Regions from separate parts of the Psychrobacillus sp. NPDC093200 genome, predicted to be linked through region 2. Evidence: riboswitches for the same ligand, from Rfam matches in the RefSeq annotation. Region 2 holds a riboswitch; each other region holds the start of a gene.
The links. A riboswitch is a leader RNA that binds a small molecule or an ion and turns the genes downstream of it on or off. The one in region 2 is predicted to bind S-adenosylmethionine.
Positions count from the first base shown of each region.

Region 1: another riboswitch for S-adenosylmethionine. It lies ahead of ACQKNZ_RS13850 (methionine ABC transporter ATP-binding protein); the one in region 2 lies ahead of ACQKNZ_RS00410 (O-acetylhomoserine aminocarboxypropyltransferase/cysteine synthase family protein).
Region 3: another riboswitch for S-adenosylmethionine. It lies ahead of metA (homoserine O-acetyltransferase MetA); the one in region 2 lies ahead of ACQKNZ_RS00410 (O-acetylhomoserine aminocarboxypropyltransferase/cysteine synthase family protein).
Region 4: another riboswitch for S-adenosylmethionine. It lies ahead of ACQKNZ_RS12410 (MetQ/NlpA family ABC transporter substrate-binding protein); the one in region 2 lies ahead of ACQKNZ_RS00410 (O-acetylhomoserine aminocarboxypropyltransferase/cysteine synthase family protein).

Region 1 covers NZ_JBNNVC010000003.1:58,681-64,025, reverse strand. Annotated here, with positions in the region: gene ACQKNZ_RS13870 (arsenate reductase family protein) at 433-795, shown strand; gene gcvH (glycine cleavage system protein GcvH) at 868-1,248, shown strand; gene ACQKNZ_RS13860 (toprim domain-containing protein) at 1,325-1,675, shown strand; gene ACQKNZ_RS13855 (thioredoxin family protein) at 1,687-2,007, shown strand; SAM riboswitch class I at 2,047-2,151, shown strand; gene ACQKNZ_RS13850 (methionine ABC transporter ATP-binding protein) at 2,243-3,268, shown strand; gene ACQKNZ_RS13845 (methionine ABC transporter permease) at 3,261-3,929, shown strand; gene ACQKNZ_RS13840 (MetQ/NlpA family ABC transporter substrate-binding protein) at 3,943-4,746, shown strand; gene ACQKNZ_RS13835 (nuclease-related domain-containing protein) at 5,217-5,345, shown strand, end outside.
Region 2 covers NZ_JBNNVC010000001.1:75,949-81,293, reverse strand. Annotated here, with positions in the region: gene ACQKNZ_RS00415 (homoserine dehydrogenase) at 1-487, opposite strand, end outside; gene ACQKNZ_RS00410 (O-acetylhomoserine aminocarboxypropyltransferase/cysteine synthase family protein) at 611-1,903, opposite strand; SAM riboswitch class I at 2,024-2,139, opposite strand; gene ACQKNZ_RS00405 (glycerol-3-phosphate acyltransferase) at 2,285-2,926, shown strand; gene ACQKNZ_RS00400 (YdcF family protein) at 2,940-3,527, shown strand; gene ACQKNZ_RS00395 (DUF2087 domain-containing protein) at 3,685-4,434, opposite strand; gene ACQKNZ_RS00390 (M3 family oligoendopeptidase) at 4,589-5,345, shown strand, end outside.
Region 3 covers NZ_JBNNVC010000002.1:847,447-852,791, forward strand. Annotated here, with positions in the region: gene ACQKNZ_RS11940 (GNAT family N-acetyltransferase) at 273-776, opposite strand; gene ACQKNZ_RS11945 (site-2 protease family protein) at 986-1,432, opposite strand; gene speD (adenosylmethionine decarboxylase) at 1,796-2,611, opposite strand; gene metA (homoserine O-acetyltransferase MetA) at 2,814-3,722, opposite strand; SAM riboswitch class I at 3,921-4,025, opposite strand; gene abc-f (ribosomal protection-like ABC-F family protein) at 4,115-5,345, opposite strand, start outside.
Region 4 covers NZ_JBNNVC010000002.1:929,567-934,911, reverse strand. Annotated here, with positions in the region: gene ACQKNZ_RS12420 (methionine ABC transporter permease) at 1-143, opposite strand, end outside; gene ACQKNZ_RS12415 (methionine ABC transporter ATP-binding protein) at 140-1,159, opposite strand; gene ACQKNZ_RS12410 (MetQ/NlpA family ABC transporter substrate-binding protein) at 1,217-2,035, opposite strand; SAM riboswitch class I at 2,130-2,242, opposite strand; gene ACQKNZ_RS12405 (PPC domain-containing DNA-binding protein) at 2,394-2,897, shown strand; gene ACQKNZ_RS12400 (pyridoxal phosphate-dependent aminotransferase) at 3,354-4,517, opposite strand; gene ACQKNZ_RS12395 (carbon-nitrogen family hydrolase) at 4,603-5,345, shown strand, end outside.

The DNA of each region.
Region 1 (5,345 bases), on a different contig from region 2:
ATTTATAACCGCATAGCGAGGATTTATGACCGGATAGAAAAATATATGACCGTTCAGCAAAATCTATCTCTCATCGCTGATGAATCAATAATGAAAGTGGAGATAGTGAATTTAGTTTACTAGAAAATGACGACTTGATAGGTGGAAATTAACTTTATGACCGGATAAAAATATTTATAACCGCATAGCAAGGATTTAGGACCGGATAGAAAAATATATGACCGTTCAGCAAAACTATCTCTAATTGGGCTTGATTCTTAGGGTCAATTGAAAGAATGAGTTAACTGCATTCTAGTGAGGCAAACTATAATAGAAGCGATTTTACTTATTTCTATAATGCACTATAAAATATTGAAATTTAAAACTTGGTTTGATCCCTCTTGCATGAGTAGCAAAATATTATTATGATAAAAAGAAAAAGGTGAGATTTAAATGACTATAAAATTTTACGGTTATCCTAAATGTAGCACTTGTAACAAAGCTAGCAAATGGTTGAGAGACAATCAAGTACAATTCGAGAATCACCATATTGTAGATGCACCACCATCAAAAGAACTTTTAAAAGAGATGGTAGCTAACGGAGATTATGAGCTTAAAAAGTTTTTTAATACTAGTGGAGTGAAGTACCGTGAATTGCAACTGAAGGACAAGCTTCCTACTATGTCGGAGGATGAACAGTTGGAGTTGCTTGCTTCGGATGGAAAGCTTATTAAACGCCCGCTTGTGTATGATGGAAACAAGCTTACACTTGGTTTCAAGGAAGAGCAGTTTGAGGACATGTGGAAAACCTCTTAAAGTACCTTGTATTTACTAGGGAAATATGTGAATATTAAATAGATGGAATATTTAATTGAGAGGGGTTTATTTATGAGCGTGCCTAAAGATTTTAAGTACTCAGCTGAACATGAATGGGTTAAAAATGAGGACGGAAATGTCCGCATAGGTATTACTCATTTTGCGCAATCAGAACTAGGAGACATCGTTTTTGTTGAACTTCCACAAGTTGGAGATGAAATTAAAGCAGGAGATGCTTTTGGTAGCGTTGAATCAGTAAAAACAGTTTCGGAACTATATGCACCAATTAGCGGTAAAGTAGTGGAAGTAAATGCTGAGCTAGAAGATAGCCCCGAATTCGTTAATGAATCACCTTATGAAAATGCTTGGATGATCGTTGTTGAGCCTTCTGATTTATCAGAAGTGGACAGCTTATTGTCTCCAGAAAAGTATGAAGAATTAATTGCAGAGTAATAATGAAAACGCCGGTTAATAATCGGCGTTTTTTTCATATAATAAAGGAAAGGTAATAAGTTGGGAGAGAAGCTAAATGGCACATGTATTTAGTGATAAAATAATTCTCGTCGAGGGAAGGTCTGATAAATTACAATTGTTGACCCTTCTCGATGAATCTCCAGAAATCATTTGTACAAATGGAACGATATCCGATGTAAAATTGGAGGAGCTTTTAAGCCCTTATGATGGCTTGCCGATTTATGCTTTTCTAGATGCCGACAAATCTGGCGAACAAATACGCTCGGTTGTCAGGAAGGAATATCCTGAGGCAATTCACCTCTATACAAATCCTATGTATGGTGAAGTGGCGAATACCCCGGCTAAGGTTTTGGCATCCATATTAAAACGTGTTAATATTAAGGTGAAAAAAGAATTTTTGCCTTAGGATGATGTGTAATGAATGAGTGGAATAAAGAGCAATGGGAAAGCATAAAATATAACTCTCCACTTTCCTTATTTTATATTTATACCCCAATGTGTGGTACGTGTCAGATTGCAAGTAAGATGATGAATGTCATTAAAGAAATGGTTTCTGTTCCAATTGGCCAAGCAAATATTAACTTTCTTGGTGATTTGGCAATAGAACAAGAAATTGAAAGTGTACCTTGCTTATTAATATCTAAAAATGGCAGGGTAGAAAAAAAGATTTATGCGTTTCAATCCGTACCCTATCTATTGGAAACAATAAAAACTATTGACGAAAACAAGAACCTATGATAACATTCGTTGTGTTGAAAAAATAATTTAATAGTGTCGCTCTTATTGAGAGAGGTGGAGGGAAGTGCCCTACGAAGCCCGGCAACCGTCACGAAAGTGAAATGGTGCCAAGTCACGCAAAGCTATAGCTTTGAGAAATGAGAGAATGGATGAGTGTTATTTGAAATTGATAACCTACACCCCTTCTGCTCTTTTGCAGAAGGGGTTTTTTAATAGGAAAGGTGGCTAGATTTACATGATTAGTTTAAAGGAAGTTTCGAAAAGATTTATTACAAAGCAAGGTGAAATCGTTGCTGTTGATAATGTAAATCTGGACATACAGCGTGGAGAAATATTTGGGATTATTGGTTATAGCGGAGCCGGTAAAAGTACATTGATCCGCTTATTGAATGGCTTAGAAAAACCTTCTGTCGGCCAAATAGTTGTGAATGAGCAAGAGATTACTTCCATAAATGAGGAGAAGCTCCGTGGCTTCCGACAAAAGGTAAGTATGATCTTCCAGCATTTCAATCTTTTATGGTCGAGAACAGTCGCTGAAAATATAGCATTTCCTCTAGAAATTGCTGGAGTTCCGAAGGACAAAAGAAAAGCCAGAGTAGAGGAGCTTTTGAACCTTGTTGGTCTAGAGGGCAGAGGAGATTCTTATCCTTCACAATTATCTGGTGGGCAAAAGCAGCGTGTAGGAATTGCTAGGGCTTTAGCTAATGGACCAGAGGTATTGCTTTGTGATGAGGCAACATCTGCTCTTGATCCTGAAACGACCGATTCAATACTAGACCTACTAGTCAGCATCAACGAAAAACTAGGATTAACAATTGTATTGATTACACACGAAATGCAAGTTATTCAAAAGATTTGTAACCGAGTAGCTGTTATGGAAAATGGGCAAGTTGTAGAAGAGGGAGATGTGCTAGAGGTTTTCCAAAAGCCACAACAGGCTATTACTAAACGTTTCGTCTCTCAAATTTCTGATTCCAACCAGCCAGTGCAAACGATTCAAAAGCTAGTCCAGCTTTATCCAAATGGTAAGCTAGTCAAGCTCGTTTTTGTCGGTGAAACCACAGAGCAGCCAATTCTTTCAAGATTAATCAAACAGTTTGATTTAGAAGTTAATATTGTGCAAGGTAACATCTCTCATACGAAGAGTGGAGCTTTCGGTACACTAATTCTTCAAATCGATGGAAATGACCAAGCCGTGGAGGATGCAATACAATTTATCCACTCGCAAAAAGTGAATACAGAGGTGATCAACAATGATTGAATCGTTATTTCCAAATGTTGATTGGCCTAAAATGTGGGACGCTACTCTAGAAACCTTGTATATGACAGCAGTTTCTACGGTACTCACAGCAATCTTTGGACTAATTTTAGGACTTTTATTATTTTTGACAAGCCCACATCAGGCTTGGGCGAATAAATTGGCAAATTGGTTAACGGGTGCGGTAGTAAATATATTCCGCTCTATCCCATTTATTATATTAATTATTTTATTGATCCCACTTACAACACTGTTGATGGGCTCGATGCGTGGTCCGAATGCTGCATTCCCAGCATTAGTGATTGGAGCTGCTCCATTTTATGCTCGCATGGTTTTAATTGCTTTACGAGAAATTGATAAAGGCGTTTTAGAGGCTGCAAAATCTATGGGTGCTAAAACCACAACTATTATATGGAAGGTTTTATTGCCTGAATCAATGCCAGCTTTAGTGTCTGGTATAACCGTAACTTGTATTTCACTAGTTGGTTATACAGCTATGGCAGGAATCATTGGAGCGGGAGGATTAGGGAATCTAGCCTTTTTAGATGGTTTCCAACGTGGTCGCGGGGATGTCACACTCGTAGCTACTATTTTAATATTAATCATCGTGTTCATTATCCAATGGATTGGTGACATCATTACTACAAAAATAGATAAACGATAAGGGAGAGATTGGGATGAAAAAATTATTGGCTGGGGTTTTATTATCTGTTAGTGCATTAACGCTTGCTGCATGTGGAGACGAGGATAGCGATAAATTAGTTGTTGGCGCATCTAACGTACCGCACGCAGAAATTTTAGAACAGGTAAAACCTATCTTAGAAGAACAAGGTATTGAGCTTCAAATTGAAACTTATCAAGACTATGTACTACCAAATAAAGACCTAGATTCTGGAGATCTAGATGCCAATTATTTTCAACATGCTCCATACTTAGAATCTCAAATGAAAGATTTCGATTATGATTTCGCAAATGCTGGTGGAATCCATATTGAGCCAATTGGTCTTTACTCTAAAAAATACGCTTCTATTGACGAACTTCCTGAGGGAGCAACTATTCTAATGAGTAACTCTGTAGCTGACCATGGACGCGTGTTAGCGATGCTAGAAGCAGAAGGTCTAATTACCCTGGCAGAGGGAATAGATAAAACAACTGCCGAAATTGGAGACATCGTAGATAATCCTAAAAACCTAGAATTTGATCCTAACTACGAAGCAGCCCTAATGGTTCAGTTATATGAAAATGAAGAGGGTGATGCATTATTGATCAACTCCAATTATGCAATCGACGCTGGACTAAATCCATTAGAAGATGCAATCGCTATTGAAGACTCAGAATCTCCGTATGTTAACCTAATTGCTGTAAAAGCTGGTAACGAGGACGACAAACGCATCAAAGCACTAGTAAAAGCATTACAATCAGAAGAAATTCAAGACTTTATATTGGAAGAATGGAAAGGTTCAGTTGTTCCAGTAAAATAATAAGATAAGTGAGCAAGCACCTCGTGTGCTTGCTTTTTTTTATGATTGAGCGGAGTTAGTGTCCTTAACTGGTTGGGAAGTGTCTCCTAAACAGGTGAAATCCGCTCCTAAACGAGAGAAACTGTCTCCTAAATCAAAGAAAAGTGCCCCTCACTAAGAGTGTCGCCCCTAAATTGTTGGAAATGTCTCCTAAAAAGGTGGAAACCGCTCCTAAACGAGAGAAACTGTCTCCTAAATCAAAGAAAAGTGCCCCTAACTGAGAGCGTCGCCCCTAAATTGTTGGAAATGTCTCCTAAAAAGGTGGAAACCGCTCCTAAACAGGAGAAAGTGTCTCCTAAACAGGAGAAACTGTCTCCTAAATCAAAGAAAAGTGGCCCTAACTCAGAAACTTCATCTACTAATCTAAAATTCCAAAATAAGGGTATCTTTATTCTATTCATTTTGCTAATCTGATAGGGAGGTGATGACTATTGATTATAAAAAAATATACTGAATCGCAACAACTGAAAGCAATGAAATTATTATTAAACAGGCTGCCTATGAAGCACCCGCTCTATTCCAAAATCGGCATGGAAATTCAAACAACGATGGCAGGAGAT
Region 2 (5,345 bases):
AATTGGACGTTCCGTTTAAAATACCTTGAATCTTTTTTACTGAGTTTACTTGAAGTAGATTTTTTAATGTCTTAATAATTGGGACTCCACCTGCAGTGGTCGCCTCATACCCTACAAAAACTCCTCGTGACTTTGCGCGTTCCTGCAATGGGATACTATATTTTGAGAACATGACCTTATTTGCTGTAATGACGTGACAGCCCTTGTCTATCGCTCTACATAAATAGCTATAAGCCGGCTCTTCGTTAACTATTGCTTCAAAAACTACTTGAAGCCCAGGAATATTTTCAATATCCTCAAAGTCATCTGTCACTAATACGCCTGGGGTCTCGGGTCTTTCTTTAGCTAAATTATTAATGAGAATCGCACATATTTCGATGTCCAATCCTAATGACTTTTTTAAGTCTTCTCGTTTTTCATTCACAATGTGATAAATCCCTTGGCCGACTGTTCCAAATCCTAAGATTGCTGCTTTTATTTTTGCCATGCTGTCTCCTCCAAATGAATCTGTACAATTGAATTTAAATAATCGTACTTGAATAAAATTTCAATTAACTAATTGACTATTTTACATATTGTAGACTATTTCCACTCAATTAACAACAAAATTCTATCTAGAGAGGACATTTGTTTTCTCTAAAAGTACTTTTCCAAGTGCTTCTTGTAAATCTTCTACTGCCTCCAAGCCTACAGACAAGCGAATTAGATCCTCTGTAACCCCTGTTTTTACCAAATCCTCCGGTGTAAGTTGTTGGTGAGTAGTGGAAGCTGGATGAATAATTAGAGATTTTGCGTCTCCCACATTTGCTACATGTGACCAAATCTCTATATTATCGATAATATGTCTACCTGCTTCTCTACCTCCCTTTGCTCCAAATGTCAAAATAGAACCGTATCCATTCTTTAAATACTTTTTAGCAAGTTCATGTGTAGGATGGCTTTCAAGCCCTAAATAGTTAACCCATGAAACTTCCTCATTGTCATTTAAGTACTCCGCAATTTTCTGGGCATTTTCGTTATGTCTTGGCACTCGTAAGTGAAGTGTTTCTAATCCTTGAAGAAAGGAGAAAGCTGCTTCTGGGCTTAGAGAAGGACCAAAATCACGTAGCAACTGGACTCTTAGCTTTATAGCAAATGCCACGCCTGGAACATCGATTCCGTAGCGCAAACCATGATAGGTTACGTCTGGCTCTGTAAAGCCCGGGAATTTTTCAGAATTCCAGTTGAAGTTACCTCCATCAACTACTACTCCACCAATTGTTGTACCGTGACCTCCAATCCATTTTGTCGCCGAATGGATAACTATATGAGCGCCATGCTCAATTGGATTTGAACCAAACGGAGTAGCGAAAGTATTATCTACTAGTAATGGAACCCCCACTTCGTTTGCAATGGTAGCTACCTGCTCCACATCCAGTACATTTAAGCTTGGATTTCCAATAATTTCAGCAAAAAAACCTTTTGTCTTCTCAGTAACTGCTGATCTGAAATTCTCAGGATTCGTTGAATCTATAAACTTCACAGTAATTCCATAGCGAGGAAGTGTATGAGCAAAAAGATTAAAGGTCCCTCCATATAAGTTTTCAGCTGCGATAATTTCATCTCCAGCGCCTGCAATATTTAAAATAGAAAATGCAATGGCTGCCATCCCTGATGAAAGGGCCACTGCGGCAGTACCTCCTTCAAGTAATGCAATTCTTTGCTCAAAAACATCAACTGTTGGGTTTGTTATTCGGGAATAGATGTTACCAGTCTCTTTTAATGCAAATAGATTTTGAGCATGCTCAGTGTTTTGAAATACATATGAGGTTGTTTTGTGAATCGGTACCGCTCTTGATCCTGTGACTGGATCCGGTTGTTGTCCACCATGCAATAGAAGTGTTTCTTTTTGAAGATTTGTCATTTTGAATTCCTCCGTTATTAGTAGATTAGATGGATGCTTGGAGGCGGGAGAGGATTATAGAACTGCCAATGTAAAAACCCCTCTTCACTTAAGAAGAGGGGTCAAATTGACATGTTCCTCCTCTTATCTTCCAAATTCATAAAAGAATTTGTAGGATTTAGCACCTTTCCAAGTAAAAGAACTTGGTGGTTGCCGGGCATCGTAGGGCCTATTCCCTCCGCCACTCTTGATAAGAGTATTAGATTAGTGTTCCATCTTGTTACACAGTATAAATCCTCCGTTATTTATAAGTCAAGTTATTTTATATAAAATTCTGAAACTTCATCATTTTATAATCGTTTAATATAATAGATAGAATATTATTTTTGGGGGTGTCATAGAATGATTATTTGGAGTGTTAGCATTCTTTTAATAGGCTACTTAGTTGGTTCGATTCATGGATCAAAATTAGCCCAATGGATGAGTGGTGTTAATATAAAAAAAGAAGGCTTAAATAATTCAGGAGCTTCCAACGCCACCATAGTGCTTGGATGGAAGTATGGCGTTTTAGTAGGAGCCATAGATATTTTAAAAGGCGCAATTATGATTATTGGGGCAAGATTAATTGCTCCGCAGCTGACCTCACTTAGTACCTCTGAGCATGATTTTTTGCTTTATATAGCTGGTGCTGCTGTAATCTTAGGGCATAACTTTCCTATTTACACAAAATTTAAAGGCGGTAAAGGCACAGCTTCCATCATTGGAGTACTGCTAGCGTTACATTGGCCGATTGGATTAGCAGGACTATTATTGTTAATATGCATCACACTTTTGACTGATTATTTATTGATAGGTGTATTCTTTTTCTACCTTATCTTTATAGGAGCCTCTATATGGACCGCAGATGGAATAGGTCCAATCATAGTTGCAGGATTTCTATTTCTAATGGCGTCGTTCTTACATATAGAGAATGTTCAGCGGTTAATTCGAAAAGAAGAAGTAAAGATTTCCTCTGTTATGAAGAAAAAAAAGCCATCACTGTAAAAGGAGTGGTTAAATGAGCAAAAAAAAGAGGTGGATTGTGCTAGTTCCTTTAATAATAATGGCAACTAGTGGAGTCGGTATGTGGATGCTTACAAGCAAATGGCTAGAGGATGGATTAAAACCTAAGGCAAACGGTTCCAATGAATACGCAATTGTATTAGGGGCCAAGGTTAAACAAGGCCAGATTCCTTCTCTTGCACTACGATATCGTCTAGAGGCTGCACTAGAATATGCAAACACATATCATAATGTAAAGCTCGTTGTGACTGGAGGACAAGGACCGGACGAGGATATAGAGGAAGCAGTGGTTATGAAGGAATATCTCATGGAGAATGGAATCCCCGAGAGTCGAATAATCGTAGAAGATCAATCCACTTCTACGTATGAAAACCTTCTGTTCTCCCAACAGCTTCTACCCGATAGCGTTACCTCTGTCACAATTATTACGAGTGATTTTCATCTACAACGGGCAAAGATTATTGCAGAAGGAATAGGATGGAATGCAGATGTGGTTGCTGCTAAGACACCACAAATTTCAGAGTCAAAATTGCGATTACGTGAAAGGGCTGCCTTGCTCAAAACCTTTGTATCTGGAAAATAATAAAAGGGAGAGATGCAAAAATTATAATCTCTCCCTAGCTAAAAGAACGGATTGACTTCTTTATCCGAGCTCCCTTTGTTGCATCGATTCTCCTCTGTATCTTTCTATCCACTATAAGCTCTTGCAGAGTTTACTTGAGGCTCTTTTTAATTCATCGTTAATCCTTCACCCAATAAGTGCTGCCATCATCTTTTCTATCTAAAAACCCATACTCGATTAAATAACGTCTTAACGTCACATAATCCTCATAGACATTTTTTAAGATCGTATTTATTTCTTTTTCAGTGTAATTTTTCTCTTGTTCAAAACGTTGAATAATAACTCTAAGTGTTGAAAGCTTTTGTTTTTCCTTTTTCGGAAATTTTAGCATTGGTCCGTTAATCCCCTCGGGAAAAAATTTGCTTTCGAGTTCAGCTTGTTCTTCTTCCGTGATATTGTAGCGATCATCCACCATGGTTGCATTCTTGTGAACAGGCAGGAATGCAGGGGCATGATTATCTCTTTCCTTCAACAGTTCCATCATTGTTAAAAATATTTTCGCCTGTCTTTCCTTTTCCTTTAGAACAAACCGATGATTTCGAATAGTTGAGGCACTCCCTATTCCTAGCTCCTTTTGGATCTCTAAATCACTCTTCCCCTCAAAAAATAGACGAATCAGACTGTTTTGATGTTCGGTCAAGCCCGTTAGCTTTTTGTTTAAACCACTTAAATACTCAAAAATTGACACATGTTTGTTGCCGATATGACGAATCATAAATTTCTCAGCTTCATATAACACATTATTCTCCGGGTAGATGACACCCTTTTCTATCTGTTCCCCACATAGCAAACACTGAAAAACGTTTGTTTCTTCCACGTATCCCTTTTTCATCTCTTCAATGGTAACTTCCCAAAATTTTTCTATCATGACTAAAACAAACAACTCCTTAATATGTTTATTTATTTACAAACATATTATATTATTATCTATAATAAAACAAGTTAAATTATAAGTTGCAATTTATCTGAAAATAATAAACAATTAGAAGGAATAGATTAATATATATATAGGGGGAAATACATTGGTTACATTTAAGGAATACAAATATAAGAGACCAGATTTACAAGAAATGAAGATGGCTTTTCATGAACTATTGGCTAAAATGAAGGAAGCAACATCTGTTGAAGAGCAGAACTCGGTGATTGAAGAAATAAATGTAATTCGCAACAATTTTTCTACTCAGGCTAACCTTGTTTATATTCGAGCTTCTATTGACACAAACGATGAATTTTATCAAAAAGAACGAGATTTCTTTGATGAAATTAGCCCTGAGGTAGATGAGCTTGTAACGGAATACTATAAAGTTCTAGTAAATTCCCCATATAGAAACGTATTGGAACAGAAATGGGGTAGCCAACTATTTGATCTTGCGGACTTTCAAATCAAGGGGTTCTCTTCAGAGGTAATCAGTTTAATGCAAAAGGAGAATAAACTAACTTCTGACTACTCTAAGCTTGTTGCATCGGCCGAAGTCGAGTTTGAAGGGGAAAAATATACACTCGCACAACTCGGAAAATTTACGGAGTCTACTGATCGTGAAGTAAGAAAAAAGGCTAGAGAAGCTTCAGCTGGATTCTTTCAAGAAAACGAAGAAAAATTTGATAGTATTTATGATCAACTTGTTAAAATTCGTCATGAAATCGCAACTACACTAGGCTATAAAAACTTTGTTGAGCTTGGCTATGTTCGTATGAATCGAATCGACTATAACGCGGAAATGGTTAAAAAATTCCGTGACCAAGTACGTGATCACATTGTTCCTCTTGCAAATAAGCTAT
Region 3 (5,345 bases), on a different contig from region 2:
TAGTATATTCAACCTCTTATACTAAACTTTTTCGTTAGTAGAATTTTAATATTTCACACTGATAAACAAATCATCGAAATGAAACACATCTTCAATTAAAAATCACAATCTCAGTTATACTTCTACTTTTCAAAATTTCATATTTACTTATGCACCTATAATAGAACTAGAATGTTGGGAACAACTATTAATGCTATAGACCTTGGTAATAATACAAAAAAACGAGGCACCATTGCCAAATGATGCCTCGTTTCATTCTACGTTAATTTATTTTAAACAAATCTCCAAAAATATAATTCATCTGTTTCTTTATAAATTTTCGCCCCACATTTTTCTAAAACTCTATGCGATGGAATATTGTCTTTATCCGTATCAGCAATAACATACATAACATCGGCCTGATTTAGCAACCAGTTTTTCATGTTATTAATAGTTTCCGTCATATAGCCGTTCCCTTGATATTCTGGAAGAGTATAGTACCCTATTACTACTTCACCATTTTCATTAGGAAGACCTTTTAACATTACTCCACCAACACTACAGTTTTGATCTTTCGAAACGATTAACCAATTGGTATACCAAATATAATTTTCTTCATCACTTAACAGTTTTGAAAGTCTAATTTCCATAGCTTGTTTAAGATCCGAACTAAGAAATCTATTTGATTCATTGATAGATAAACTCTGTTCCATTTTCTTTGGATTATCAATTAGTAATCTTAGATTTTCTGCAGTCAGTGGAATTAATATTAATCTTTCTGTGTCTAATTCAATCATTATTACACTCCTATCATAATTTTGTACGTCATTTTATAGACAAAAACAAATTTAAAAATAGGTATATGTTATTGGCAGCTACTCCCATTAAAATTTATCCAAAATAAAGGTAGCATTACACTTTGCCGTCCAATATTGTATGGTCATTAAAGTTTATCATTCCAGAAATATCCTGTCTATTCCAATATGTTTTTACTATTAACCTCTAACTAATTCTTATATAGTTCTATTAATTGTTTACCGTCCGTAGCACCTATTATTGTATTAAGTGGAATTAGATTGATTAAAACAGTTAGATACGATACAAAAATAAAACTATCCAAATAGTTTCTAAAAACTAGGAATTCATAACCAGTTAATAAGTGAAGTACTATAGCAGAAATAAAGTTAAAGAAAACTCCCCCTAAGTAATAAAATGTTTTTTGGCTTTTACTTAATTTCTCATGGTTTTCTGAAAAAACTCTTCCTCCAAAGAAGTAAACTTTTTTTATGAGAAAATTATTAATCTGTAAAAGTGTATTACCATTCCCTATAGAGAACTCACTTACTTTCGCACCAAATATTTTCAAAAAAAATGCGTGTCCAGCTTCGTGAATGAGTGCAATAATTGGGCTAATAAACAAAGTAATAATTATGAAGTTTATTAAAAAGTCCATCTTTTCATCCCCTTTCTAACATTTACGGAGAAAGGGTTAAAATGTTTCGAATATTTCTGAATATTAATTTTCAGCCTAATTATTTCATGAAGTAAGAGTCGTATAAGTAGTTCACTGAACATTAAATGATAAATCAACCTTTTTTATGACTATTGTCTTACAACTGGTTTATTCGGCTATAAAATTTCTATCCGGTCATAAACCGGGTCTTTCCGGTCATAAATTTTTTTATCCGGTCATTAACCTGGTCTATCCGGTCATAAATTTTTCTATCCGGTCATAAACTTGGTCTATCCGGTCATAAAGTCCATTCTCCCCACAAATGAAAAGCTCTGAGTAATTTACTCAGAGCTTTATTCAATTTTATTCTGATCGAGTCATGTTTTTTGCGTAAAAGATTTCGTCCATTTCTGTTTTTAGCTTTTTCGTTATCAATATTTTTTCTTCTTCTGAAAGTTCATCTTCGTTGTAGCCAAATAGGTAATTATTCAAGTCAAACTGCTTTAGCTTACATTTAGTATGAAAAATATTTTCCTGATAAACATTAACATCGATCATATGGTAAAATTCCTGCAAAGCATCTGGGATATAATTTTGAATGGAATTAATATCGTGATCTATGAATAATTTATGGCCTTTCACATCTCTCGTGAACCCTCTCACTCGATAATCCATGACCATCACATCAGTTTCAAAGGAATGAATCAAATAATTTAGTGCTTTTAATGGAGAAATTTCTCCGCAAGTAGAAATATCTATATCTGCTCTAAAAGTACTGATTCCTTCATCCGGGTGATATTCCGGATAAGTATGAACAGTAATATGGCTTTTATCTAGGTGACCAAGTACAGTTTCTGGTATTGGCCCCGGAGATTGCTTAAATGATTCTATCGGTGTTTGATCGACAGGTCCTTCCGATACTAAAATGGTTACACTTGCACCCTGCGGCTCGTAATCCTGCTGTGCAATATTTAATATATTCGCTTCTATAATTTCGGATACTTTGGTTAGTATATTAGTTAAGCGTTCAGCGTTATATTGCTCATCAATATATTCTATATATTTTTCCCTTTCTTCCTTGGTTCTCGTATAACAGATATCATACATATTAAAGCTTAATGTTTTCGTTAGATTATTAAACCCATGTAACTCGATTCTTTGTTTTGGTGTCAAACTCATAGACTTAACCTCGCTTCCAATAAAGTGTAAATCAATACCATTAAAAATATGTTTCTTTGTATAATACAATGTCTCTTCTCTTTTGTTTTCCCTAATATCTGAATAAATAAAACTAAAAATAAGAAAAACTCCTGTTTATTTAAACAGGAGTTCAATATACAAGACAAATATTACTTTCTTTCTGACTGTACAATAGAACATATTATTCCCAATCATAAGGAGTAGCTTGGTATACATAGTAATTTAACCAGTTTGAAAATAACAGATGCGTATGGGCTTTCCATGTATTCAATGGTTGACTAGAAGGATCATTATTTGGGAAATAGTATTTAGGCATCTCAACCTCTATTCCTTTGTTGAGATCTCTATTATATTCCTCTGCCAAAGTATGTGCATCATACTCTAAGTGACCAGTCACCATCACAAATTTGTTGTCATTCGATTTCACAAGAAATACTCCAGCTTCCTCAGAATTGGCAAGGATGGTTAAGTGTTCATTCCTTTCAATTTCTTCCCTTGAAACAGAGGTATAACGGGATACTGGGGCATTAAATTTGTCATTAAATCCTCTTACTAGATCCTCCACCTGATTAGTTAAAATGTGTCTAAACACTCCTGAACACTTTTGAGTAAGAGGAAATTTATCAATTCCATAATGATAATAAAGAGCTGCTTGGGCACCCCAGCAAATGTGTAACGTTGAGGTCACATTCAATTTAGACCATTCCATGATTTCCTTCATCTCTCTCCAGTAATCTACCTCTTCGAATGGAAGTTGCTCAATTGGAGCACCAGTAATAATCATGCCATCATACTTTTTTTCCTTAATTTCATCAAATGTCGAATAAAATGTATTTAGATGAGTTTTACTAGCATTTTTAGATTCGTATGTTGCTGTATTCATAAATGTTATATTTACTTGTAATGGTGTATTACCTAAAAGTCTTAATAACTGTAGCTCTGTTTTTTCTTTTTCAGGCATTAGATTGAAAATAACGATGTTGAGTGGACGAATATCTTGTTTATATGCTCTCTCTTGATCCATAACAAAGATTTTCTCTTCTTTTAATAACTTTGTTGCTGGTAATTGTTTTGGAATATTAATAGGCAATTTATTTCCTCCTTATAGAAAAGCATTAGAACTAACGTTTGTATAGTGAAAACATAGGTAAAATTACAAAGCAATTCAGATTTTACTTGAACCTTGTGGGTAAACTCTGAGCTTGACAACCAAAAACCAGATACCTCTTTCAAACAAAAACGCCCCTCTTTCCATGTAAGAAAAGAGGGGCATAAAGTTGCTCTTTAGCTCTTATCTTCCAAGATAATGTCTTGTAGGAGTTAGCACCTTTCTGTATAACAGAGGTTGCTGAAGCTTCAACGGGCCTAATCCCTTCGCTTCTCTTGATAAGAATATTTAATTGTTATAATTATTTGTCAATAAATAATATTAGCATGGTCTCTTATTTATATCAACCCATTTTCAAGAATAGCCTATTAATCTCATAGTTCTAACCACTTCTCCATTAATTGTTCCAACTGCTCTTCTGCGTGTAATTTCTTCAAGCTTAATGACTCATAGTTTGACCAGTCTGCCTCTACGTTAATCTGATTTTCTAAGTCACTTATTATCTTCTCTAGCTCATTTATTTGGTGTTCTAGTGGAACCTTATTTTCTTGTTTAGTGGTTGGTGATTTTTTTATGGGCAGCTGCTCCTTTATTTCTTTCTCCGAATTTTGTTTAGAGCTAAATTCAACCCATTTTTCTCTTGCCCATTCAAACGGGCCTTCATAAGTTGTAAGCTTGCCATTCTCTAGCCAAACAGTTCTTGAAAATAGTTTATTTAAGAAATATCTATCATGGGAAACAGCAATAATTGTTCCACTAAAATCATCCAATGCTTCTTCTAACACCTCACAAGAATCAATGTCCAGATGGTTAGTTGGTTCATCTAATATTAAACAATTGATGTCTTGATGCATTAACTGTGCTAGACGAAGACGCATTCTTTCTCCACCGCTTAAATCAGCAATTCTTTTGAAAACATCGGGTCCGTAGAACATAAACTTCGCTAAAATGTGGCGCGCTTCTCCTTCACTAACGTTCACTTTACCTCTGAAAATATCTATCAATCGAGCTTTTGGATCTCCTATTTCAAAATGTTGAGAAAGGTAGCCAAGTCTTACATTACTCCCAAATCGAGCTTCCCCTATATCAATTGTTTCTTCCCCTCTGAGAATATTTAATATGGTTGTTTTACCCGTTCCATTTCTTCCCACTATAGCAAGTCGATCTTTCCAATAAACATGCATATTTGTGTCATTTAAAATCTTTTTATCTCCAAAGCATTTGGAGACGCTCTCCATTATTACTACTTCTTTTCCACTTCTAGGTGCTGCGTCAAATGTCAGGTTCATTTTTTTAGGATCTATCAAAGGCTTTCGAACCTTTTCCATACTTTCTAGAGCTCGTTCCATATTTCTTGCTTGTCGATGAAGTCCTGCATTTGGAGGAACAGCCTGGTTAGCCCAAATTTTTAATCTCTTAATGGCTTCTTTCATTTTTTTTATCTTTTTTTGTTGTTCCTCATATTGCTGGAATTCACGAGTGAGCCTTTCTTCCTTCTCTATTAAAAACGAAGAATAATTACCATGATAAAGCGTTAACATCCCGTCCTCAAGATCGGCAACATTAGTGACAACCTTATCCAGGAAATATCGGTCGTGTGAAATT
Region 4 (5,345 bases), on a different contig from region 2:
CTAGTTAGAACGATAAGTATTCCAAGTGGGATACCAATGATTATGGAAAAGAATAAAGATATGCCTACCATCTGAAATGTTTCAATTACAGATTCTCCGATGATTGGCAACCATTGATTAGTGAATTGTTCGAATCTACTCATGAGTGCACCTCCAAGCTCTCAGTTCCAACTCCTTGTTCTTCTAAGAAGCGAATAGCTGATTGTACTTGATTTTTTTCTCCTACTAAATGAATCACGATATTACCGACAATTCCGTTTTTCAATTCAATAATATTGGCCGTTAAGATATTTGGTTGTACATCAAACTTCTGACTAACCTCTGCTAATAATGGTTTTCCAGTACTTTCCCCAACGAAAGTCAAGCGAGTGACTGCACCCGTCACATGGAGCTGAGAAATAAGGGAAGGGGATAAGTTACGTTGACTAATTGTGTTTAAGAACTTTTTAGTTGTCGGATGACTAGGCTTCGTGAAAAGATTAATAGCTGTGTTCTCTTCTACAACTTCTCCGTTTTCCATCACATACACATGATCACAAATCTTTTGAATAACATTCATTTCATGAGTTATTAAAAGAATAGTTATACCTAATTCCTTATTGATCTTTAATAAGAGCTCTAATATTGAGTCAGTCGTTTCTGGATCCAGAGCACTTGTTGCTTCATCACTTAATAATACTTCTGGTTCCTGGGAGAGAGCTCTTGCAATAGCTACACGTTGCTTTTGGCCGCCAGAAAGCTGGTTTGGATAGCTTTTATGCTTATCGGTTAAGCCTACTATTTTTAAATATTTTTCCACTCTTTTTTTAACTTCGTTCTTGTCGTAGCCAAGCAGCTTTAAAGGTATAGCGATATTGTCGTAAACAGTGGCAGTTTTTAAAAGGTTAAATCCTTGAAAAATCATGCCTATTTTGTTTCTGACTTTTCGAAGTTGAGGAAGGGGAAGGGGGGTTATTTCTTCGCCATTAATGTATACTTTGCCTTTTGTTGGCTTTTCGAGCAGGTTAACACATCTGATAAGTGTGCTTTTCCCTGCTCCGCTATAGCCGATAACTCCGTGAATTTCACCTTTTCTTACATGAAGACTTACGTTACTGACAGCCTTTACTGTGTTTCTTTTGCTGATGAATTCCTTTGTAATATTCTCTAAAACTATCATGTTAAATCTTCCTTTCTAAAGAAAACGTTACCGGTTGCGGCAACGTTTTTGTTATTTCTACTCATCCCAGCTTGCTAACACAGAACCTTGAAACTCTTCTTCGATAAATGTTCTGACTTCCTCTGATTGATAAGCTTTTACAAACTTTTGAACGGTTGGATCATCTTCGTTTTCCGCGCGTACAACGATATAGTTCACATATGGAGAGTTAGATGACTCTAAAAGAATTGAGTCTTCCTTCGGGTTAATGCCAGCAGCCAAAGCAAAGTTTGTATTGATTGCCGCAGCGTCTACCTCGCTAAGCTGTTTCGGTATTTGAGCAGCCTCTAATTCGATAAATTCAATATTCTTAGGGTTTTCTTCGATATCATAAATAGAAGCATTTTCTTTTTTATCTTCTTTAATTTTAATAAAGCCATTTTCCTCTAGTATATATAATGCGCGTGAACCGTTAGTTGGGTCGTTTGGTAATCCAAATGTGGCACCTTCTGGTAAATCTTCGAACGATTTAAATTTTTCAGAGTAAATACCCATTGGGTTTAAAATAGTTTTACCAACTGGTACTAGCTCAGTACCATGGTCTTCGTTGAAAGCATTTAGAAAAGGCTCATGTTGATAGCTATTTGCGTCTAGGTTACCTTCAGATAGTGCTGTGTTTGGAAGTATGTAATCAGAAAAAGCTTTAATTTCTATTTCTAGTCCATCTTTTGCTGCAACTTCTGCTGCAACCTCAGCTATTTGTTCGTGAGGACCAGCAGTTACACCTATGACTAATTTATTTTCATCTAAGGCTTTGTCACCTGTAGATTCATCACCACAAGCCGCAAGCAACCCCGTTAATAGAACTCCTGATAATACTAAACCAACCTTTTTCATTAAAATTCCTCCTTAATAATTATTAAAGAATTCGAATAAATATAAAAGCCTCTCTTTCAAAAAGAAAGAGAGGCACACAAAAATGCATTGTCCTCTCTTATCTTCCAAAACAAAAATGTTTTGCAGGATTTAGCACCTTTCTATACTTTTGGTATAGATGGTTGCCGAGCTTCAACGGGCCAGTCCCTCAGCTACTCTTGATAAGAGATAATAAGCTATTAAGTTTTTCGTTTATTCTATAAATGAAAATTTACTATACTAAACTAACAAAGTCAAGAGCTATTTTTTAATAGTAAAATTTTTTAGAAAAGATTAAAATTATAAGATAATAAATAATTATGCAATTGGAGGAATCGACATGACAATAAGAGCAAATTTTGCAGTTGGTGATTTTGAGAGAATAGTTGGTGCTAGATTAAAATATGGAACAGATTTGATAGAAGGGATAGAAGCAATATGTGAAGCCAACCAAATTACTTCTGCCACTATCGTTAGCTGCTTTGGAAGCTTTCAAAAGTGTGGCTTTGTCTATTTAATTCCAGCTGATTCCTCGAAAATAGGTGTAGCCTATAATGAAATGATCGTAAAAGAAGGACCTATAGAATTTTTACATGGTACAGGAGTTATATGTCAGCGAGAAGGAAAATATGCCACACATTTTCACGGATCAATGTGTGATCAATATGGTGCTGTTTTTGGAGGTCACTTCATCAAAGGTGAGAATCCTGTAATTACGGTTGACCTAGTCTTAGCCGAAGTAAAAGGGATGGAATTCCATCGGAAACATGATGAAGAGACTGGTGCAATTCAGTTTTATCCGATTGAGAAAGGGAGCAAGTTCTCCAGGTCAATAGAGGAATAGAAAGTGTAGTAGGTTAACATATAAAAGAATTTAAATAAACAATAGAATATGACATAAAAAAAGACTACTTTTGTAGTCTTTTTTTATTTTGTTGACTATTTCACTTAAACACACTAATTAATATTGTGATGAGAAAATAAACTAAAATACCAAGTATAAATAGTCCTATAAATTTTTTCATGTAAGATACCTCCAGAGGTTTAAGCTTGTTTTTATTGAACGGTCATAAAAAAATTTATCCGGTCATAAAACGTTGCTATCCGGTCATAAAAAAATTTATCCGGTCATAAAACGTTGCTATCCGGTCATAAAAATTTTTATCCGGTCATAAAATCGCGCTATCCGGTCATAAAAATTTTTATGCGGTTATAAAGACAATTTATCAATTATTTTCATAGAAATTAGTGTCTTTTAACTTCACTTAAACATCTTTTAGATGATAACAGTAACTAATTCTTAAAAAAGTTCTAGCTTTTCTATACGGTCAACAGCCTCAATCAGGCGATCCTCATCAACTAAAAGTCCGATGCGTACATAACCTTCCCCGTGTTTACCAAATCCATTGCCAGCAGCGACAGCAACATCTGCTTTTTCTAGAAGTATGTCAGCAAATTGTTCACTAGTATAGCCATTTGGTACAGGAAGCCATGCAAAGAATGAGCCTTCAGGAGCTTTCACATTCCAACCAATTTTGCGACAGGCATCTATGAAAGTATTTCTTCTTTTTTCATAGAGTGCCACTAATTCTTCCACGCATTCCTGAGACCCATTTAGTGCTTCTGCTGCTGAAGATTGAACAGCAGGGAAGAGACTGACAAAAAGATGGTCTTGTATAATATTGATAGCCTCAATCATTTTAGAATTACCTACGGCAAACCCTACGCGCCAGCCTGCCATATTATAGGTTTTGGATAGCGTATACATTTCAATTCCGACTTCTTTAGCACCTTTTGCTTGTAAGAAACTAATAGGTTTTTTCCCATCAAAGCCGATGCCTCCGTAAGCAAAATCATGGACAATGGCTATATCATTTTCCTTTGCTAACTCAACAGTTTCCTGGAAAAACTCTAAAGTAGCAGAGGCTCCCGTAGGATTATTAGGATAATTCAAATACATTAGTCTCGCTGCCTCTTTTTGGTCCGGGGTAAGCTGCTTGTAATCGGGTAGAAACGCATTTTCTTCTAACAGTGGCATAGTATCAAATTGCACATTTGCTAGTCCTACTCCAGAGAGATAATCTGGATAACCAGGGTCAGGAAGGAGCATTAATTCCTTCTCATTCATCATAGCTAAAGGTAGCTCTACTAAACCTATTTTAGTACCAAAAAGTACGGCTACCTCTTTATTAGGATCTATATTAACGTCATACTCTCGAGAATAAAAATCTACGGCCGCTTGCTTTAGCTCGTTTATACCTCTAAAGGGAGAATATTTATGAGAAAGCGGACTTTGTGCTGCTGTCGATAGCGCTTGTACAATATGGTCAGGTGTCGGCTGGTCAGGGTTTCCTTGTCCGAGATTGATAACATCCCTACCTTCTGCCACAGCCTTCGCTACTTTTTGTACTAATGTTGCAAAAAATTGGGGAGGGAGATTTTTTAAACGATCAGAAAATTCCATGGACAATACCTCTTTTTCTAAATAGTTGCATATATTAGTCAAATCTTATAATCTTTTTAGTATTATGTCTATAGGTGGTGGCGAAATGAAAATAGCTTGTGTTCAGTTAGATATAGCGTTTGGTAATCCAAAAGAAAATTTTAAAAGAGTAGAAAAGAAAATTAGAGAAGCAGCTATACAAGGAGCAAATCTTATAGTTTTGCCGGAGATGTGGAACACGGGATATGATTTAACGAGATTAGAAGATATAGCAGATGATAAAGGGGTAAAGACGAAGGAATTTCTAGTTAAACTTGCGAAAGAATTACATATACATATAGTGGGTGGCTCGGTTTCGACGAAAAAAAAGAACTCCTTTTACAATACCATGTATATCGTAAACCATTCGGGAGAGCTAATCGCTGAGTACGACAAGGCCCATTTATTTAAGCTAATGGATGAGCATTTATATTTAAAAGCTGGAGACAGTAAGAATATTTTTATGTTGGATGAAGTGACGATGGGAGGCGTTATTTGTTATGATTTACGCTTTCCGGAATGGTTTCGTGCTCACTCATTGAATGGTGCCAAAATAATTTTTGTTCCTGCTCAATGGCCCTCAGCACGTATAGACCATTGGAAAATACTTTTACAGGCAAGAGCTATTGAAAATCAATGCTATATAGTTGCAGTAAATCGAGTAGGAGAAGATCCGAACAATCAGTTCAATGGAAACTCGATGGTAATTGCTCCATGGGGAGATATAGTTTGGGTAGGAAACGAGGAAGAAACTATTGGATTAGTAGATATTGATTTAAATCTAGTAGAAGAAGTAAGAGGTAGAATTCC